2 regions of the Pseudomonas sp. GW821-FHT02H09 genome follow, and region 2 is predicted to be linked to the other one. Evidence: riboswitches for the same ligand, from Rfam matches in the RefSeq annotation. Region 2 holds a riboswitch; the other holds the start of a gene.
What was found. Region 2 has a riboswitch for cobalamin ahead of cobW (cobalamin biosynthesis protein CobW). Riboswitches for the same ligand answer to the same signal wherever they lie in the genome.

Region 1: another riboswitch for cobalamin. It lies ahead of cobO (cob(I)yrinic acid a,c-diamide adenosyltransferase); the one in region 2 lies ahead of cobW (cobalamin biosynthesis protein CobW).

The regions. Positions count from the first base shown of each region.
Region 1 covers NZ_JBWKVA010000023.1:79,543-85,551, reverse strand. The annotation lists gene cobD (threonine-phosphate decarboxylase CobD) at 1-368, opposite strand, end outside; gene cbiB (adenosylcobinamide-phosphate synthase CbiB) at 361-1,269, opposite strand; gene bluB (5,6-dimethylbenzimidazole synthase) at 1,266-1,916, opposite strand; gene AC07VR_RS26115 (cobyrinic acid a,c-diamide synthase CobB) at 1,913-3,295, opposite strand; gene cobO (cob(I)yrinic acid a,c-diamide adenosyltransferase) at 3,306-3,917, opposite strand; cobalamin riboswitch at 3,995-4,230, opposite strand; gene AC07VR_RS26105 (hypothetical protein) at 4,388-4,972, shown strand; gene AC07VR_RS26100 (class I SAM-dependent methyltransferase) at 5,116-5,778, opposite strand; gene AC07VR_RS26095 (C40 family peptidase) at 5,802-6,009, opposite strand, start outside.
Region 2 covers NZ_JBWKVA010000008.1:171,238-177,246, forward strand. The annotation lists gene cobN (cobaltochelatase subunit CobN) at 1-1,268, opposite strand, end outside; gene cobW (cobalamin biosynthesis protein CobW) at 1,272-2,351, opposite strand; cobalamin riboswitch at 2,446-2,659, opposite strand; cobalamin riboswitch at 2,849-3,077, shown strand; gene AC07VR_RS13185 (CbtB domain-containing protein) at 3,178-3,372, shown strand; gene AC07VR_RS13190 (CbtA family protein) at 3,384-4,085, shown strand; gene AC07VR_RS13195 (cobalamin biosynthesis protein) at 4,082-4,495, shown strand; gene cobM (precorrin-4 C(11)-methyltransferase) at 4,577-5,323, shown strand; gene nfuA (Fe-S biogenesis protein NfuA) at 5,527-6,009, opposite strand, start outside.

The sequences.
Region 1 (6,009 bases), on a different contig from region 2:
TCGAGAAAGAAGTCTACTTCCTGCTCCAGCACCTCACGCACGATGTAGCCGCAGCGGCGCCATGCCTCGGCATGCTCGGCGTAACAGGGCGAGAGCACGCCAACCTTGCCGGCACGGCGTAATCGCGGCAGCAACTGGATTGCCGCTTGCGAGCCCGGAACCGGTAGCACTTGAGTCGCGCCGTAGTAATCGCAGGCGGCTTGCTCAAGACCATCATCGGTTTCCGGCAAACGCGCCCAGGCCCGCAGAGGGATTTGCGGTACCGGCCACGGCCAAGGCGCAAGGCCACTGGACAGGTCCAGCCAATCCGCTTCGGCAATACCGTATTGCAGCGCGGCCTTGCGCAACCGTCCGCCGTGGTCAAGCATAGAGCTCAGCTCCCACGCAGAAAATCAGCAACCATAACCACACCCCGCGCTGCACCAGTTGCCAGCCACGGTCGATGGAGTTGGCATCAGCCGGCACGCCCTCACCCAGTTGCGGACGCTGGTGCAGTTCACCGTGGTAGATCGCTGCCCCGCCCAACTCTACGCCCAAGGCCCCCGCGCCCGCTGCCATTACCGGACCTGCGTTCGGGCTGTCCCAGGTGGGTCCCTGAGTCCGCCAGCACTTCAGCGCCAGACGGGTCTTGCCCAAGAGCGCGTAGGTCAGGGCAACCAGGCGAGCAGGAATATAGTTAAGAGCATCGTCGATCTTCGCCGCCGCCCAGCCAAAGCGTTCGAAGCGTTCATTGCGATAGCCCCACATCGCGTCCAGCGTATTACTCAGGCGATACAGCACCACCCCCGGTGCGCCGGCGACGGCAAACCAGAACAACGCAGCGAACACCGCATCGCTACCGTTTTCCAACACCGACTCAGTGGCGGCCCGGGCGACTTCCGTGGAATCAAGCTCACTGGTCTGACGGCTGACCAGATAGCCCACTCGACGTCGTGCTTGCTCCAGATCATCGCTGCGCAGAGCCTGAGCGACCGGCTTGACATGCTCGCCAAGGCTGCGCAAGCCAAGGGCGCAATACAACGCGAGGATCTCGACCAGCCAACCGATATATGGCAGCCAGGCAAAGGCGGTCACCAATAGAGTCAGCGGCAACACCGCCATCACCCAGGCAGTGACGCCGTGACTGCGCCAGCCACGACCGCCGGAGTTGAAACGTTGCTCGATGCGATCGGCAAAACGGCCGAACGCCACCAGCGGATGCCAGCGCCTGGGTTCGCCCAGCAGCGCATCCAGCGCGACCGCGGCGGCACTCAACAACGCCACACTCATTGACTCACTCCCCAATAATTCTCATACAGCAATTCACTCAGCGGGCGCGGCTGCGCCCAGCCTTCAAGCACCAACATGGGGGCCGGATAAAACGCCGTGACCGGACCCAGGCACAATACCGCCAGCGGTTTGGCCCCGGCCGGCAGACCCAGCAAGTCGGCCAGCGCCTGGGGCTCGAACAGCGACACCCAGCCCATCCCCAGGCCTTCGGCGCGGGACGCCAGCCAGAGATTCTGAATAGCGCAGGACAACGACGCCATGTCCATCTCCGGCAAGGTCCGGCGCCCAAAGATATGCCGCTCGCGATCGTCCATCAGCGCGGCGACCAGCACTTCAGCGCAGTCGTTGATGCCTTCGACTTTCAACTTCATGAAGTCGTCGGAACGTTCGCCCAGCGCCTCGGCAGTGCGTACACGTTCTTCTTCGACCAGTTGCTGAATTTTGCCGCGCAACGGGCGGTCGGTGATGCGGATAAACCGCCACGGCTGCATCAGGCCCACGCTTGGAGCTTGATGGGCGGCCTCGAGCAGACGCCTGAGCAGTTCGGGCTCGACGGTGCCGCCAGCAAAGTGACGCATGTCGCGGCGCTCGCCAATCACGCGATAAACAGCCTCACGTTCGGCCGGACTAAAGGCGTTGTCGGTCATGGCCTCTTCGCGAGCAAGCTCGCTCCTACAGGAAGTACACGATCTAGTGTGGGAGCGAGCTTGCTCGCGATAGCGGTTTGCGAGCCAGGCGCAAAAAGTGCGGCCACCGCAGAGGGATTGGAAGGGAAATAGAAGTGCACATAGGAAGCGGTCATTCGACCGTCACGGTAGACCGCTTCGGCGCCACGCCCACCGTTAGGACTCAGGCCCCGGGCTATCGGCTCAAGCGCTGTACTGGTCAGCGAGTGATGATAGGTGTGGCCGCGCAACGAGCCCTCTGGCAGATCAACTGCCTGCAAGGCCAACGCCGCGAGACGCTTTTGCATCACCGCTTCGCCGGCGAGCAACCCCACCAGTTCGGCGCGCTGACCGTCGACATCGGTCAGGGAGTCGAGCAGATACAACATGCCGCCACACTCGGCCAGCAACGGCTTGTCGGCCGCGTGGTGCGCGCGGATCGCAGCCAGCATCGTGGCGTTTTCCGCCAGCGCAACATGATGCAATTCCGGGTAGCCGCCCGGCAGGTACAAGCTGTCAGCCTCGGGCAGTTCGCGATCATGGATCGGCGAAAAGAACAGCAACTCGGCGCCCATCGCCCGTAGCAGGTCCAGGCTCGCCCCGTAGGTGAAAGCAAATGCCTCATCGCGAGCCACGGCAATCCGCACACCGGCCAATAATGGCTCGGCGACGACAACCTCAGGCGCAGCGAACCCGACTGCCGGCGGCAACGCCACTTCACAACTGCTGGCCAAGGCTTCGGCCGCCGCGTCGAGGCGCAGATCCAGATCATTCAGTTCGCTGGCCTGCACCAGGCCCAGGTGGCGGCTCGGCAGTTCGATCCCGGTTTCGCGAGACAGCGCGCCATACCAGCGCAGGCCTTCGGTCAGGCTGCCTTCGAGCAATTGCGCGTGGCGCAACGTGCCAACCCGGTTGGCCAGAACGCCGGCAAACGGCAAGTCCGCCTGATAGCGCGCCAGCCCCAAGGCCAGAGCACCGAACGTCTGGGCCATGGCCGTACCGTCGATCACGGCGAGCACCGGTACGCCGAAGTGCCGCGCCAAATCGGCGCTGGACGGCGTACCGTCGAACAGGCCCATGACGCCTTCGATCAGGATCAGGTCAGCCTCGCCCGCCGCTTCCCACAGCAGTCGACGGCTTTCTTGTTCGCCGACCATCCACATGTCCAATTGATACACCGGCGCGCCGCTGGCGCGCTCGAGAATCATCGGGTCGAGAAAGTCCGGACCGCACTTGAATACCCGGACCTTGCGCCCCTGATTGCGATGCAAGCGGGCCAGCGCGGCGGTCACGGTGGTCTTGCCCTGACCGGAAGCCGGTGCGGCGATCAATACCGCCGGACAATGACGTGCATCACTCATGCTTCAATACTCACAGCTCAATGCCCTTTTGCGCTTTGATCCCGGCCTGGAACGCATGTTTGAGCACGCCCATTTCGGTAACCGTGTCGGCCAGATCAATCATTTCGGGCTTGGCGCCGCGGCCGGTTACCAGCACGTGCTGCATTGGCGGGCGAGCCTGCAAATCGCTGAGAACCAGGTCCAGGTCGAGATAACCGTGCTTGAGGGCGATGTTCAGCTCGTCAAGCACCACCAGGCCAATGGCCGGGTCACGCAGCAGTTCACGGGACACTTCCCAGGCCGCTTCGGCTGCGGCGATGTCACGCTGGCGATCCTGGGTTTCCCAGGTGAAGCCTTCGCCCATGACGTGAAAGCGTACTTGCTCGGGAAAGCGTCGAAAGAACAGCTCCTCCCCGGTGCTGTTGCGACCCTTGATGAACTGCACCACGCCGCATTTCATTCCGTGGCCCATGGCCCGTGCAAGCATGCCAAAGGCAGAACTGCTCTTGCCTTTGCCGTTGCCGGTCAGGACCAACAGCAGCCCGCACTCGTTCGGCGAGTTGGCAATACGCTCGTCGATCACGGCTTTTTTGCGCAACATACGCGCCAGATGGCGTTCGTCACGATCGGGGGATTCAGTCATGGCAGCTCTCCGTTGGAACGATAACGGGGGGGCAGGAATAGAAATAGACGGCATAAGCCTGGCATCGCCCACCGTGATGCCGCTGGATGGATCAGGCCGGTCTCCGGGCTCATGAGGGGCATCGCTGCCGAGCTGCACGCCTTCCCGTATCGACAGTCGACACAGTGGCCAAAAGCGCAGCCTTGACTCATTTACCGTTGCGGGGGCAGCGCCGGGATCGCTGTCCGTTCTGTTAAAGAACGCACACTCACCGGCTTCCCTGTTTCACTCTGTCGACCTTGGGTCACAGAGCACCTGAAACAAGTCGCGAAGGTTAGAGGGTTGGGGGTGGAGCGTCAATTAAACCCGGGGCGTTCGCCCGCGATATTATGTGCCGTCGTTCAATAAACTGACGCCAATCTTGTGCCACACTGAAAGCAGTGATATCAAATAGCCACAACACTAACATCACAAAAATAAAGGTGGGCAACATGCAAGGCATGATCATCAGCAATCCGAAGCTGGAATTCCTGCGCCCAGTGCTGGAGCGCTGGTTTGAATGTATCGATCGCTACATCCAGGTACGCGGTGATAACGAATCCCCTTATTGGTTTGATGAACGCACCAACCTTGGGCTGCTCTCGGCTGCCGCCTGGATGTCGGAAATGGTGACACTGGAACAGACCCCGACGAAAAAACAGCAGGAAGACGGCGACCGCAATGGACGTGCCGACCTCTACATCGCCACCAATGAGGAACGGGTCTACATCCAGGCCACCCAGCGCTGGCCGCGGGTCAATAACCTGAACCTCACTCAAGCGCTGCTCGACGCCGTGAGCGATGCCAGGAAGATCAGCTACGCCAGCGATCTGAAGCTCGGTTGCCTGTTCGTAGCGCCACACAAACCACAACACAGCGCCACCCCAGAAGAACTCCAGGACATGGTCGACGATCTGCAAAAGGAACATACCTGCGCCGTGGCCTGGTACTTCCCTTACCCCTATCACAAGTTGCGCAATGAAGCAGGCAACTATCATCCGGGCGTCGCCGTGCTATTCAAAGAAGCCCGCGGCTGAAACGCTGAACCACCGGGCAGCTTCGCCTCTCTATGGTTACATCGGTGCATTCATAGGGGAACCAGCATACTCAAGCCGCAACTCGCCACTGCCATCGCCATCGCCATCGCCATCGCCATCGCCATCGCCAGCAAGCTGTGCTCCTACAGTTTGCGGCACAACGTCAGGCCATCGCCTAACGGCAACAGTGACAAATCGACACGCAAGTCATCCTTCAAGGCGCGGTTCAATGCCTGGATGGCTCGAGTGTCTTCACTCTCAGGATTCACCTCAAGCACCCGCCCGCTCCACAGCGTGTTATCGAAAATCGCCAGACCGCCACTTCGCAGCAGACGCAAGGCACTCTCCAGATAGGCAGGATAGTTGGCTTTGTCAGCATCGATGAAGATCAAGTCGAAACAGCCACCCTGCCCTTGCTGCTCGATCTGCGCCAGGGTTTCCAGTGCAGGCGCCAGACGCAAATCAATTCGCTGCGCCACACCCGCCTCCTGCCAGTAACGGCGTGCAGTGGCGTTGTAATCACCCGGGATATCGCAGCAAATCAAGGTACCGTCATCCGGCAAGGCTGCGGCCATGCACAAGGCGCTGTAGCCGGTGAAAGTACCGACTTCCAGCAAACGCCTGGCGCCGGTCAGCTTGACCAACAACGCGAGGAACTGACCCTGCTCGGGCGCCACCTGCCAGCGGGCCATGGGCAAGGCCTGGGTTTCGTCACGCAAGCGGCGCAACAACGGCGTTTCGCGCAGGGAAACATCCAGCAGATAGCTGTAGAGGGAATCGTCGAGATTGAGAGTGCGAGCGGTCATGACAACCTCTGCAAAGGTGCGACCTAAGGGTTGCGCGCCAGATGCTCAGGCTGCAATACCCGCTTGGCGCTTAGATAGGCTTTCTGCCAATAGGTTTTGGACAGACTGTCCAGCTTAACCGTTCCGCCAGTGGCCGGCGCGTGAACAAACCGGCCTTCGCCGACATAGATCCCGGCGTGACTGACTTGCGAGCCGCCATTGGTGGCGAAAAATACCAGATCGCCGGTTTGC
Region 2 (6,009 bases):
AGTTGCGCCGGCAGCGGATAGCCCTCAGCGTGCAGCGCCCGCAGGATATTCAGCGCAGCGGCCGGGGTGTCGAGGCCCACGCCGTTGCCGATCCGGCCATCACGGGTCGGGTAGTTGGCAAGAATCAGCGCGATACGCTTTTCGCCATTCGGTACCCGCGCCAGATCAATCCAGCGCCGCGCCAGTTCGGCGACGAAGTCCATACGCGCAGGCGCAGGTCGGTAGCAGACCACATCGGACTGACTGCGCTCGCTGCGCCAGGCCAGGTCCTTGAAGCTGATGGGCCGACTGATGATGCGCCCGTCCAGCTCCGGCAAAGCGATATGCATGGCCAGGTCTCGCGGCCCGAGGCCCTGCTCGCTGGCGCGCCAGCCGGGCTCGTTGTCCTGGGCGCAGATCGCCTGGATCACCGGGATATTACGCCGGAAAGGCCGCAGATGCGGTGCTTCAGGACTGGACTGGGCAAAACCGGTGGTGTTCAGAATCACCCCAGCCTCGACCTCGTCCAGCCAATCTTCGACCATCGCCAGGCAGCCAGGCTCTTTCAAACTGGCCAGCGCAATCGGCAACGGGTTAAGCCCCGCCGCCTGCAAGCGCTGGCAGAAAACATCGATAAAAGCGGTGTTCGCCGCCTGCAGGTGCGAGCGATAGAACAACACCGCCGCCACGGGTTGATCAGCGTGCCAGTCGGCTTGCCAATCGCTGAGCGTGGCGCTGCTTTTGCGCGGATGGTAAATCGCCGTACGCGGCAGGATTTGTGGTTCGGCCCATGGGTAATCGCGATCCAGCCAGCGACTGGCCAGGCAGCGATACAGGTCCAGCGCGTTGCCCAAACCACCTTGACGCAGGAAGTGCCAAAGCCGATCGCGGTCTTCGGCGACCACCGTGCTCAGGTCGCTCAGTTCCGGGTCGGGACGATCGTCGCCGGGCACCAGAATCAGTTGCACGCCCTTCTCGGCCAGCTGCACCAGACGCTCGATGCCGTAACGCCAATAACCGATCCCGCCGTGCAGCGAGATCAGAATGACTTTGGCGTGACACAAGACTTCGTCGACGTACAGGTCGACCGAGGCGTGGTTCTGTACCTGCATCGGGTTGGCCAGACGCAGGCTCGGGTAGTCGTCCGGTAATTGCTGCGCGGCTTCGGCGAGCAGCGCCAGGCTGGAATCGCCGCTGCACAGGATCACCAGCTCGGCGGGGGTTTGTCCAAGGTCGGCAATGTTGTCATCCGACACGAAACCTCCGGGCTGGGTCCTGAGCAGGTGCATGGCTCAGGCGCCGAGTGCGGCGCGCAATTGCGCTTCGATCAGAGCGGCATCCAGTTCCTGGCCAATCAGTACCAGGCGTGTTGCACGCGGCTCATCGGCGCGCCAGGCACGGTCGAAATGTCTGTCGAAGCGCGTGCCCACGCCCTGGATCAGCAAGCGCATCGGCTTGTTCGCAACCGCGGCGAAACCTTTGACCCGCAGAATGCCGTGCTGAACCACCAACTGGGTCAGGGCATCCAGCAGCAGGCTTTCGTCGGCCTGGGGCAGTTCGATGGAAATGGAATCGAAGGCGTCGTGGTCATGGTCATCATGCCCTTCACTATCGGCATCACCGTCGTGATGATGGTCGTGGTGGCTGTGACGGCTGTCGATATGCTCTTCGGAACCGGCGCCCAGACCAATCAAAACCTCCAGAGGCAAGCGACCGCTGCTGGCTTCGATGATTTTTACTGCTGGCGGCAGTTCTTCGGCGACTTCCAGGCGCACTTTGGCCAGGTCTTCAGGGCTGATCAGGTCGGCTTTGTTGAGGATCACCAGGTCGGCGCTGGCCAGCTGGTCGGCGAACAGTTCGTGCAGCGGTGATTCGTGGTCCAGGTTCGGGTCAAGCTTGCGCTGGGCGTCGACTTGATCCGGGAACGCAGCGAAGGTGCCGGCGGCCACGGCCGGGCTGTCGACCACCGTGATCACTGCATCGACAGTGCAGGCACTGCGGATTTCCGGCCACTGGAAGGCTTGCACCAGCGGTTTGGGCAGCGCCAGGCCAGAGGTTTCGATGAGGATGTGATCCAGGTCGGCGCGACGGGCAACCAGCTCGCGCATCACCGGGAAGAACTCTTCCTGGACGGTGCAGCACAGGCAACCGTTGGCCAGTTCATAGACCCGGCCGCTGGCCTCTTCTTCAGTGCAACCGATGGAACATTGCTTGAGAATTTCGCCGTCGATGCCCAGCTCGCCAAATTCGTTGACGATCACTGCAATGCGGCGGCCCTGGGCGTTATCAAGCATATGCCGCAGCAAGGTGGTTTTGCCCGAGCCGAGGAAGCCGGTGACGATGGTGACGGGAAGTTTGGCCAGTGTTTTCATCGGATGCCCTTTGGCAAGGTGGCGGGCATACGGGACGACAACCACACCGATGGGCGCGGAAGATTTCGCCACCGGATCACCCCGCCCGGTTGTAGTGAGAATCTGGTACGAGGCAGGTCTCCTGGCTGACGGCCTGCCGGTCTTTCGACTGGCGATTTCTGCGCCTTCCCGCTCGCTCTATGGATAGAGGGTGCAGTGGCATGGCAGAAACGGAACCGTTCACAGTTGCGGGGGCAGCCGCGGCATTGACCGCGTTCCCTTCTTAGCTTCGGCGAGAGTGCCGAAGAACCTCGAAAGCGCAAGGCTACGCATCGCTTGGGGGCGGGTCAATGTCCGGACAGAGATCTATGGTGACTGTGACGACGCCATCGCGAGCAAGCTCGCTCCTACATTCAATCGCGGTCCCCTTGTAGGAGCGAGCTTGCTCGCGATGGAAGCGCCTCGGTCCAACAAGTGAGAAACCTTGCCAATTGACTCTCATCCCCCGCCCATGCTCTCCTACGCAACTTGTTACGGGTGCCCTTCACAGGGTGAAACGGGAAACCGGTGAGTCATGTGCTTTACTCAAAGCCTTGATCAGTCCGGTGCTGCCCCCGCAACGGTAAGCGAGCGAAGAGTCAGATCCACTGTGCCAGCAGTTCGGCATGGGAAGGTGACTCTTGCAGGTGAAGGCACTGGCCCAAACCCCTCGTGAGCCCGGAGACCGGCCCGCAATACTGAAATAACAAACCCGCGGTGGGCGGGCGCTGTTTGAACCGCTGCGAGCCTGTCTCGCAGGGGTTTTCATGCGCTCGATTCACCCGCTGACACATCAGAGGGAAGCGCCATGTCGATCATCAGCAGCACCCGCCACGCAGGCACCGCCAGCACCACGTCCACCCTGAGCCAACGTCTGATTGCCGCCATCGGCGCATCGATTCTGGGCGCGTGCCTGGTGTATTTCGCCGGTTTCTCGCATATCGAAGCGGTGCACAACGCCGCCCACGACACCCGTCACAGCTCCGCTTTTCCGTGCCATTGAGACCTGCTGACATGATCAAGCGTATTGCGCAAACCGCAGGTTTCACAGGGCTGCTCGCGGCCTTGTTGCTGACCTTGCTGCAAAGCTTCTGGGTCGCGCCGCTGATTCTCCAGGCGGAAACCTATGAAAAGGCCCCGGCCGCCGAAGTCCACGAACACGCTGAAGGCGCCATGGCCGGTCATACCCATGATGCCGAAGCCTGGGAGCCGGAGGACGGCTGGCAGCGCGTGCTCTCGACCACCGGTGGCAATCTGGTGGTGGCCGTCGGTTTCGCCCTGATGCTTGCGGGTCTCTATACCCTGCGCGCTCCGGGTCGCACGTCCGAAGGTTTGCTCTGGGGCCTGGCCGGTTACGCGACCTTCTGCCTGGCACCGACCATGGGCCTGCCGCCGGAGCTGCCCGGCACTGCCGCCGCTGACCTGCTGCAACGGCAGACCTGGTGGGCCGGGACCGCGGCGTCCACCGCTGTCGGCATTGCGCTGATCGTGTTTGGCAAACACTGGCTATTGAAGATTCTCGGCGTGGCAATTCTGGCGGTACCGCACATCATTGGCGCGCCGCAACCGCAGGTGCATTCCAGCCTGGCGCCGGAAGCGCTCGAAGCACAATTCAAAATCGCTTCGCAATTGACCAACGCCGCGTTCTGGCTGGCCCTGGGCCTGATCAGCGCCTGGTTGTTCCGTCGCAAAAGCGAAGGCCAATACCGCGCATGACTGACATCAGCACAGCGCCGACCCTGGTAGTCGGCCTGGGCTGCCAGCGTGGCTGCCCCGCCGCCACGCTACAGGCGTTGCTCGATCAGGCGTTGCAGGCTCACCACATCGATCTGCAAGCGATCCAGGCCCTGGCCAGTATCGACCTGAAACGAGAGGAGCCTGGCCTGCTTGAGCTGGCTGCGCAATTGGCGTTGCCGCTGACATTCTTCAGCAGTGCACAGCTCGCTGCCTATGAGCCACAACTGAGTCATCGCTCAGAGATCGCATTTGAACGCACCGGTTGCTATGGCGTGGCCGAAAGCGCTGCGCTGGCACTGGCCGAGCATCTGACGCAAAGCCCGGCCAAACTGCTGATCTCGCGACAGAAATACGCCCAGGCCACCTTTGCATTGGCATCTGCGCCGTAAAATCCCCGATAATCCCCGCCCTTGATCATGAGCAATCTTCATCTGAAGCATTGCCGACACGACTTTGCACAGGAAACAGCCATGACCGTCTACTTTATCGGCGCAGGTCCCGGCGACCCGGAACTGATCACCGTCAAAGGCCAGCGGCTGATCCGCAGTTGCCCGGTCATCATCTATGCCGGCTCGCTGGTGCCCGCTGCCGTGCTGGAAGGCCACCAGGCCGAACAGGTGATCAACAGTGCAGAATTGCACCTGGAGCAGATCATTGAATTGATCAAGACCGCCCATGGCAAAGGTCAGGACGTGGCCCGGGTGCATTCCGGCGATCCGAGCCTGTACGGCGCAATTGGCGAGCAGATTCGCTATTTGCGCGAGTTGAATATTCCCTTTGAAATCATCCCTGGCGTAACGGCAACCGCAGCCTGCGCGGCCCTGCTGGGCGCGGAGCTGACGCTACCGGACGTGTCCCAGAGCGTGATTCTGACCCGCTATGCCGACAAAACGGCGATGCCGGCCGGGGAAGAACTCGGCAGCCTGGCACAGCATGGAGCGACCATGGCGATTCATCTGGGGGTCAATCATCTGGAGAAAATCATCGCCGAACTGGTCCCGCACTATGGCCTGGACTGCCCGATTGCAGTGATTCATCGCGCCACCTGGCCGGATCAGGATTGGGTGGTGGGCACATTGGCTGATATTACTGAAAAGGTTCAGGCAAAGGGATTTCGTCGTACCGCGCTCATCCTGGTGGGTCGGGTGCTGGCCAGCGACAATTTCAGTGAATCGTCGCTGTATCGTGCCGGGCATGCGCATTTGTACAGACCCTGAACATGATCGTCCCCACGCTCGCGCGTGGGAACACCTCAACGGACGCTCTGCGTCAGCTCCTGGGACGCGGAGCGTCCCGGGCTGCATTCCCACGCGGAGCATGGGAACGATCAATACGAGGGCTATTTAATGACCACCTCAAATCCCAGGCATAAAAAAACGGCGCTCACGGGGCGCCGTTTTTTCTGTTTGCAGCGAACACCTTAGTAGTAGGCGTTTTCTTTCTGCGTATGGTCGGTGACGTCGCGTACACCTTTAAGCTCCGGAATACGCTCAAGCAGTGTGCGCTCGATGCCTTCCTTCAAGGTGACATCAGCCTGGCCGCAGCCCTGGCAACCACCGCCGAATTTCAGCACGGCGATACCGTCTTCAACCACATCGATCAGGCTGACCTGACCGCCGTGGCTGGCCAGCCCCGGGTTGATTTCGGTTTGCAGGTAATAGTTGATGCGCTCGTTCACCGGGCTGTCAGCGTTGACCATCGGAACTTTGGCGTTTGGCGCCTTGATGGTCAGTTGGCCGCCCATACGATCGGTGGCGTAATCAACCACGGCATCGTCCAGGAAGGCTTCGCTGAAGGAATCGATATAAGCGGTGAAGCTTTTGAGCCCCAGCGCGGTATCTTCCGGTTTTTCTTCGCCCGGCTTGCAATAGGCAATACAGGTTTCGGCGTATTGGGTGCCAGG